DNA from 2 places in the Streptomyces sp. NPDC002734 genome. Region 1 is predicted to be linked to the other one. Evidence: predicted binding sites of a transcription regulator. Region 1 holds the regulator's gene; the other holds the start of a gene.
What was found. Region 1 encodes HrcA, which represses chaperone genes, less so after heat shock. Its sites were predicted from a motif close to TTNGCACTCNGNNNNNCNGAGTGCNAA; they were not measured.

Region 1 (4,208 bases):
TGCCGTGCCGGTCCTCCAGGGTGACCGTGCCGGCCTCGCAGCCCACCACGGCCCCGCAGAACCCGGTGGCGGGGTCCTCCACGACCAGACCGGGCTCCGCGGGAACCTCGGGTACCGGCTTGGGCTTCTTCCACGACGGCGTGAGGTCGGGGGAGTACTGGCGCATTCGGCTGACGATAGGAGAAACGGCGGGGCTCGCCCAGGCGACACGCCCTCCCGCCGCCTCCCACCGGCTCACCAGGCCGTGCCGAACCTCCGGGACAGCTCCTCCCGCTGCCGCCGCACGAAGGCGGCGTCCACCACCGCCCCGTGCCCGGGCACGTAGAGCGCGTCCTCGCCGCCCAGCTCCAGCAGCCGGGTGAGGGCCGCCGCCCAGCGGGAGGGCACCGCGTCCTGTCCGGCCTGCGGTTCGCCGGACTCCTCGACCAGGTCGCCGCAGAACACCACCGGGCGCGGCCCCGGCACCAGGACCGCCAGGTCGTGCGCGGTGTGGCCCGGCCCCATGGCGGTCAGCACCGGGCGGACGCCGCCGCCCAGCTCCAGCACGTGGTCGTGGTGCACCTCGTGCCGCGGCACGGTCAGCGACTCCAGCGCCGTGTCCGCCGCCTCCGTGGTCAGGCCGTTCGCCACCGCGTCGGCCCGCAGGGCGTCCCGTCCCTCGGCGGAGGCCAGCAGCGCGCCGCAGCCGACCGCGGCGTGCACCTCCGCCCCGGCGAACACCCCGGCGCCGAACACGTGGTCGAAGTGAGGATGGGTGAGGGCCACATGCGTGACGCGCCGCCCCGCCCCCAGGGACTCCTCCGCCTCCTGGCGGATCCGTGTGCCCTCCGCCACACTCGAGCCCGCGTCCACCAGCAACGCCCCGTCGGGCCCGGCCACCAGGCCCACCGTGCAGTCCCAGACGGGCAGCCGCAGCCGCCCCACACCGGGGGCCAGCGCCTCCCAGCCGAGACTTTCCCCTCCACCAAGGGCTTCCCAGGTCACGCTCATGGGGCGACGCTATCGGGACCGCACGGCGACCGCCCTTGCCCGCGCCGTACCCTCCGGCCGTACACTGACTGGTAATGACTGGCACTCGCGGAAGCAGAGTGCCAGTCGACGCAAGGGGCAGAAGCGGTGAGGCCGAGCCGACATCCGGAGGTGTGCGCGATGCTGAGTGAACGCAGGCTGCAGGTGTTGCGCGCCATCGTCCAGGACTACGTCGGGACCGAGGAGCCGGTGGGCTCCAAGGCCCTCACCGAGCGGCACAGCCTCGGTGTGTCCCCCGCGACGGTGCGCAACGACATGTCCGCGCTGGAGGAGGAGGGCTACATCGCCCAGCCCCACACCAGCGCGGGGCGGATCCCCACCGACAAGGGCTACCGGCTCTTCGTCGACCGACTGGCCGACGTGAAGCCGATGACCCAGCCCGAGCGGCGCGCCATCCAGAACTTCCTGGACGGCGCCGTCGACCTCGACGACGTGGTGGCCCGCACGGTGCGGCTGCTGGCGCAGCTGACCCGGCAGGTCGCGGTCGTCCAGTATCCGTCGCTCACGCGTTCGGCGGTGCGGCACGTGGAGCTGCTGGCGCTCGCGCCGGCCCGGGTGATGCTGGTGCTGATCACCGACACCGGCCGGGTCGAGCAGCGCCTGATCGACTGCCCCGCCCCGATCGGCGAGAACACCCTCGCCGACCTCCGCGCCCGGCTCAACAGCCGGGTCACCGGGCGCCGGTTCACCGACGTCCCGCTGCTGGTGCAGGACCTGCCGGAGGCCTTCGAGCAGGAGGACCGCGGGACGGTCGCCTCGGTGCTCTCCACCCTGCTGGAGACGCTCGTCGAGCGGACCGAGGAGCGGCTGATGATCGGCGGCACCGCCAACCTGACCCGCTTCACACATGATTTTCCCCTCACCATCCAGCCCGTCCTGGAGGCGCTCGAGGAGCAGGTCGTGCTCCTCAAGCTCCTTGGGGAGGCTCAGGATTCGGCCATGACCGTCCGTATCGGTCATGAGAACGAGTACGAGGGACTCAACTCCACGTCCGTCGTGTCGGTGGGCTACGGTTCGGGCGGCGAGGCAGTCGCCAAGCTCGGCGTGGTCGGACCGACCCGCATGGATTACCCGGGAACGATGGGAGCAGTACGCGCAGTGGCACGGTACGTCGGACAGATCCTGGCGGAGTCGTAAGTGGCCACGGACTACTACGCCGTACTCGGCGTGCGCCGCGACGCGTCCCAGGACGAGATCAAGAAGGCGTTCCGGAGGCTCGCCCGCGAGCTGCACCCGGACGTCAATCCCGATCCGAAGACGCAGGAGCGGTTCAAGGAGATCAACGCCGCCTACGAGGTGCTCTCGGACCCGCAGAAGAAGCAGGTCTACGACCTCGGCGGCGACCCGCTCTCCCAGGCCGGCGGCGCCGGCGCGGGTGCGGGCGGCTTCGGGGCCGGCGGCTTCGGCAACTTCTCCGACATCATGGACGCCTTCTTCGGCACGGCCTCGCAGCGCGGACCGCGCTCGCGGACCCGCCGTGGTCAGGACGCCATGATCCGGCTGGACGTCGAGCTGACCGAGGCGGCCTTCGGGACCACCAAGGAACTCCAGGTCGACACGGCCGTGGTCTGCAAGACCTGTCACGGCGAGGGCGCCGCCCCCGGCACCTCCGCGCAGACCTGTGACATGTGCCGCGGCCGCGGCGAGGTGTCCCAGGTGACGCGGTCCTTCCTCGGCCAGGTCATGACCTCGCGGCCCTGCCCCCAGTGCCAGGGCTTCGGCACGGTCGTGCCCAACCCGTGCCCCGAGTGCGCGGGCGACGGCCGGGTGCGCTCGCGCCGGACGCTGACCGTGAAGATCCCCGCCGGCGTGGACAACGGCACCCGGATCCAGCTGGCCGGCGAGGGCGAGGTCGGCCCGGGCGGAGGCCCGGCCGGCGACCTGTACGTCGAGATCCACGAGCTGCCGCACGAGACGTTCCAGCGGCGCGGGGACGACCTGCACTGCACGGTGACGATCCCGATGACGGCGGCGGCGCTCGGCACCAAGGTGCCGCTGGAGACGCTCGACGGCCTCGAGGAGGTCGACATCCGTCCCGGCACGCAGTCCGGGCAGTCGATCCCGCTGCACGGGCGCGGCGTCACCCACCTGCGCGGCGGCGGGCGCGGCGACCTCATCGTGCACGTCGAGGTGCTGACGCCGACGAAGCTGGACCCGGAGCAGGAGCGGGTGCTGCGCGAACTGGCCAAGCTGCGCGGGGAGGAGCGGCCCACCGGGCAGTTCCAGCCCGGTCAGCAGGGGCTGTTCTCCCGGCTGAAGGACGCGTTCAACGGGCGCTGAGGCGCCCCCCGGGGGTCGTCGCGGACCGGTGCGGTCCGCGACGGCTCCCGTTCATGTCTTCGCCCACGCACTGCCCCGACCACCGCGCCTGGAGGCGTAGTTGACCGCCCCCGTCTTCGTCGTCGACGAGCTCTCCCCGCACGGGTCCACGCATCTCCTGGAGGGCCCGGAGGGCCGGCACGCCGTGTCGGTCAAGCGGCTCCAGCCGGGCGAGGCGGTGGTGCTCACCGACGGCCGCGGCCACTGGGCCGAGGGCGTCGTCGAGGCCGCCGAGGGCAAGGACCGGCTGGTCGTCGGCGGCCTCGCGGAGGTCCGTGAGGAGCCCGCGCCGAGCCCGCGGATCACGGTGGTGCAGGCGCTGCCCAAGGGCGACCGGGGCGAGCTGGCGGTGGAGACCATGACCGAGACCGGGGTGGACGCGATCGTCCCCTGGTCCGCGGCACGCTGCATCACGCAGTGGAAGGGCGAGCGGGGGGCCAAGGCGCTGGCCAAGTGGCGGGCCACCGCGCGGGAGGCGGGCAAGCAGTCGCGGCGGACGCGGTTCCCCGAGGTCGCGGAGCTCGCGAGCGGCAAGCAGGTCGCGGCGCTGCTCGCCCGGGCGGACTTCGCGGCGGTCCTGCACGAGGACCGGGACTTCCCCAGTGAGGCGCTGGCCACGTGCGAGCTGCCGGCGTCGGGGGAGATCGTGCTGGTCGTGGGGCCCGAGGGCGGGGTCTCGCCGCAGGAGCTGGAGCTGTTCGCCGAGGCGGGGGCGGGGGCGTACCGGCTGGGCCGGTCCGTGCTGCGGACCTCCACGGCGGGGACCGCGGCCGTCGCGTTGCTGCTCGGCCGCACGGGGCGCTGGTCCTAGCGGGACCCCTGCCGCGGGGGTCCGGCCCCCGCGGTGCTCCGCCGCACGG
Region 2 (4,208 bases), on a different contig from region 1:
TGGCTGTGGCCGTGACCCGCCGGGGCCTCCTCCTCTTCCTTCTTCTCGACGACCAGGGTCTCGGTCGTGAGGAGGAGGGAGGCGATGGAGGCGGCGTTCTCCAGGGCGGAGCGGGTGACCTTGACCGGGTCGATGACGCCGGACTTCACCAGGTCGCCGTACTCGCCGGTGGCGGCGTTGTAGCCCTGGCCCTTGTCCATCTCCTGGACCTTGGAGACGATCACGTAGCCCTCGAGGCCCGCGTTCTCGGCGATCCAGCGCAGCGGCTCGACGACCGCGCGGCGGACGACGGAGACACCGGTGGCCTCGTCGCCGGACTTGTCGAGGTTGCCCTCGAGGACCTTGGCGGCGTGGACCAGCGCGGAGCCACCACCGGAGACGATGCCCTCCTCGACCGCGGCGCGGGTCGCGGAGATGGCGTCCTCCAGACGGTGCTTCTTCTCCTTCAGCTCCACCTCGGTGGCGGCGCCGACCTTGATCACGCACACGCCGCCGGCCAGCTTGGCGAGGCGCTCCTGGAGCTTCTCGCGGTCCCAGTCGGAGTCCGTGGACTCGATCTCGGCCTTGATCTGGGCGACGCGGCCCTGGACGTCCTCGGAGGAGCCGGCGCCGTCGACGACGGTGGTGTCGTCCTTGGTGACGGTCACGCGGCGCGCGGAACCGAGCACCTCGAGGCCGACCTGGTCGAGCTTGAGGCCGACCTCCTCGGCGATGACCTGGGCGCCCGTGAGGACGGCCATGTCCTGGAGCATCGCCTTGCGGCGGTCGCCGAAGCCCGGGGCCTTGACCGCGACGGCGTTGAACGTGCCGCGGATCTTGTTGACGACCAGGGTCGACAGGGCCTCGCCCTCGACGTCCTCGGCGATGATCAGCAGCGGACGCGAGGCGTTCGACTGGATGATCTTCTCGAGCAGCGGCAGGAGGTCCTGGATGGAGGAGATCTTGCCCTGGTTGATGAGGATGTACGGGTCCTCGAGGACGGCCTCCATGCGCTCCTGGTCCGTCACGAAGTACGGGGACAGGTAGCCCTTGTCGAAGGCCATGCCCTCGGTGAAGTCCAGCTCCAGACCGAAGGTGTTGGACTCCTCGACGGTGATGACACCGTCCTTGCCGACCTTGTCCATCGCCTCGGCGATGAGCTCGCCGACCTGCTTGTCCTGGGCGGACAGCGCGGCGACGGCGGCGATGTCGGACTTCTCCTCGATCGGGCGGGCGGTCGCGAGGAGGTCCTCGGACACGGCCTTCACCGCGGCGTCGATGCCCTTCTTCAGGGCGGCCGGGGAGGCGCCGGCGGCGACGTTGCGCAGACCCTCGCGGACCAGGGCCTGGGCGAGCACGGTCGCGGTGGTCGTGCCGTCACCGGCGATGTCGTTGGTCTTGGTCGCGACCTCCTTCACCAGCTGGGCGCCGAGGTTCTCGTACGGGTCCTCGATCTCCACCTCGCGGGCGATGGTGACGCCGTCGTTGGTGATGGTCGGGGCGCCGAACTTCTTGTCGATGACGACGTTGCGGCCCTTCGGACCGATCGTCACCTTGACCGTGTCGGCCAGCTTGTTGACGCCGCGCTCGAGGGCGCGACGGGCGTCCTCGTCGAACTTCAGGATCTTCGCCATGGGAGCGGTTCAGCCCTCTCGGGAGAATGCGGTGTATCGCCGTCTGTCGGAGCAATACGAAGTCTTGAAAAAGCGAACTGCGCCCCGGCGCCCGGCTTATGGCGCGGGAGTCCGGGGCGCAGCTCGATGCTTCTTGGAGAAGCGGGCTTCGGCGGAAGCGAGCATCTGTCGAGCAGGCTTCGGCGAAGCGGGGTGAACTACTTCTCGATGACCGCGAGGACGTCGCGGGACGAGAGGACGAGGTACTCCTCGCCGTTGTACTTCACCTCGGTGCCGCCGTACTTGCTGTAGAGCACGATGTCGCCGACCTTGACGTCGAGCGGCAGGCGCTCGCCGTTCTCGAAGCGACCCGGGCCCACGGCCAGGATGACGCCCTCCTGGGGCTTCTCCTTGGCGGTGTCCGGAATGACCAGGCCAGAGGCCGTGGTCTGCTCGGCGTCGAGCGGCTGGACCACGATGCGGTCCTCGAGCGGCTTGATGGCAACCTTGGAGCTGGCGGTCGTCACGATCCGACCTCCCCCTTCGGAGATCTCACGGGGTTAACTGTCTGAGGTGGCGACCAGGTCGATCCGTCGTCGCGGGTGCCGGACCTGCCCGTCGCTGTGTTGGCACTCACCAGGGGCGAGTGCCAAGGCTGAGACTATGACCGGGGTTAGCACTCGGTCAAGCGGAGTGCCAATTTCTCGGCGGGTTGCGTGAAGTCCCGCGCCCGTCGCGCTCTCACCCGGCGGCTCGCGAGGCCCCTCCGGCCCCGGGGTGGGGACCGCTCGGCGGCCCCGGGCAGGGACAATGGGGCGGTGAGTGAGACCGCTGATCCGTCGGCCGCGTTCGCGGCGCTGTTGACCACCGAGGGCCGTGCCCTGCTGGACGAGGTGCGGGACGTGACGCCCGGCGAGGAGCTGGCCGTGGCCACCCGGCTGCGGCGGGACCACTCCCCCGGACTGGTGTCGTCCGCCCTGTCCCAGGCCCGGCTGCGCAACCGCGCCGCCGCGAAGTTCGGCGCGGACGACGCGCGGCGGATGTTCTTCACCCCGCACGGCGTCGAGCAGTCCACCCGCGCCTCGGTCGCCGCGCACCGGGCCGCACGGTTCGCCGGGCTCGGCGTGCGGTCCGTCGCCGACCTGTGCTGCGGGATCGGCGGCGACGCGATCGCGCTGGCACGGGCCGGCGTCCGCGTCCTGGCCGTCGACCGCGACCCGCTGACCGCCGCCGTCGCCCGGGCCAACGCGGAGGCGCTGGGCCTGGCCGACCTGATCGAGGTGCGGGAGGCCGACGTCACCGAGATCGACACCGCCCCGTACGACGCCGTCTTCGTGGACCCGGCGCGCCGCGGCGGCCGGGGCCGGATCTTCGACCCGGAGGCCTACTCCCCGCCGCTGTCCTGGGCGGTCGGGGCCGCCCGCGGCGCCTCGCGGGCCGCCGCGCTGAAGGTGGCCCCCGGCATCCCGCACGAGGCGGTGCCCGAGGACGCCGAGGCGGAGTGGATCTCGGACGGCGGTGACGTCAAGGAGGCGGTCCTCTGGTTCGGCGAGGCGGCCCGTCCGGGCGCGGTGTGCGCCACGCTGCTGCCCGGTCCGCGCCGGCTGCTCGGCCGGGGGCTGCCCGACCCGGAGGTCCGGCCGGTCGGCCGGTACCTGTACGAGCCGGACGGTGCGGTGATCCGCGCGCACCTGGTCGCCGAGGTCGCCGAGGAGGTCGGCGGCGGGCTGATCGACGAGACCATCGCCTTCGTCACCGCCGACGAGCCGCGGCCCACCGCGTACGCCACCGGGTACGAGATCACCGACACGCTGCCCTTCAACGTCAAGAAGCTGAAGGCGCTGCTGCGGGAACGGCAGGTCGGCACGCTCACCGTGAAGAAGCGGGGGTCGGCGGTCGAGCCGGAGGAACTGCGCCGCAAGGCGCTTCCCAAGCCGCAGGGGCGGAACGCGGTGACGGTCTTCCTGACCCGCGTCGCGGGCGCTCCGACGATGCTCCTGGGGCACCCGCTTCCGCGCTGAGACCTGTCGCCGGGTGGCACGCGCCCCGGCGGGGTCATGCGGGCACCGCGACGGGCCCGGTCCCAGGGCCCGGTGACCGGGCCCTGAGGGAACGTCACTGCACCGGCACATCCCGGCGGGGCGACGACTGGACCGGGGGCGAGGCCGGCGTCGAGGCCGGCGTCGGTGCAGACGTCGGTGTCGGTGTCGGGTCCGGGAACGGCTCCGCGCCCGGGAGCAGCGAGGCCCACAAGGCGCCCGCCTCCGGCTCGTCCGGGACCAGCCGGTTGCGGTCGCTGGGGGCGGGGACCACCGGGAGGGTCACCGTGCGGACAGCCTCCGGGGTGAGGTCGCGCAACGTGCGGGCGAAGGCGGCCAGTTCGGCCAGCGAGTCCAGCCCGGTGTCCGCGGTGAGCCCGGAGGTCGCCGCGTCCGCCACCTGGTACAGCCGCACCGGGTCGGTCAGCAGGTCCGCCTCGGCGACCTGCTCGAGCAGCGCCGTCACCAGCTTCTGCTGAAGGCCTATGCGGCCCAGGTCGCCGCCGTCGCCGATGCCGTGGCGGGTGCGGGCCAGCGCCAGGGCGTCCTCCCCGTACAGGCGTTGGACGCCGGCGTC

Region 2: the regulator HrcA is predicted to act here: its motif matches at 2,266-2,292, upstream of groES (co-chaperone GroES).

Annotation. Positions count from the first base shown of each region.
Region 1 is NZ_JBEOVU010000013.1:59,440-63,647, forward strand. Features, by position in the region: gene ABT026_RS14010 (DUF3097 domain-containing protein) at 1-166, opposite strand, end outside; gene ABT026_RS14015 (MBL fold metallo-hydrolase) at 235-990, opposite strand; gene hrcA (heat-inducible transcriptional repressor HrcA) at 1,150-2,166, shown strand; gene dnaJ (molecular chaperone DnaJ) at 2,167-3,309, shown strand; gene ABT026_RS14030 (16S rRNA (uracil(1498)-N(3))-methyltransferase) at 3,410-4,159, shown strand.
Region 2 is NZ_JBEOVU010000001.1:126,430-130,637, forward strand. Features, by position in the region: gene groL (chaperonin GroEL) at 1-1,613, opposite strand, end outside; gene groES (co-chaperone GroES) at 1,811-2,119, opposite strand; gene ABT026_RS00525 (class I SAM-dependent methyltransferase) at 2,411-3,613, shown strand; gene ABT026_RS00530 (LCP family protein) at 3,708-4,208, opposite strand, start outside.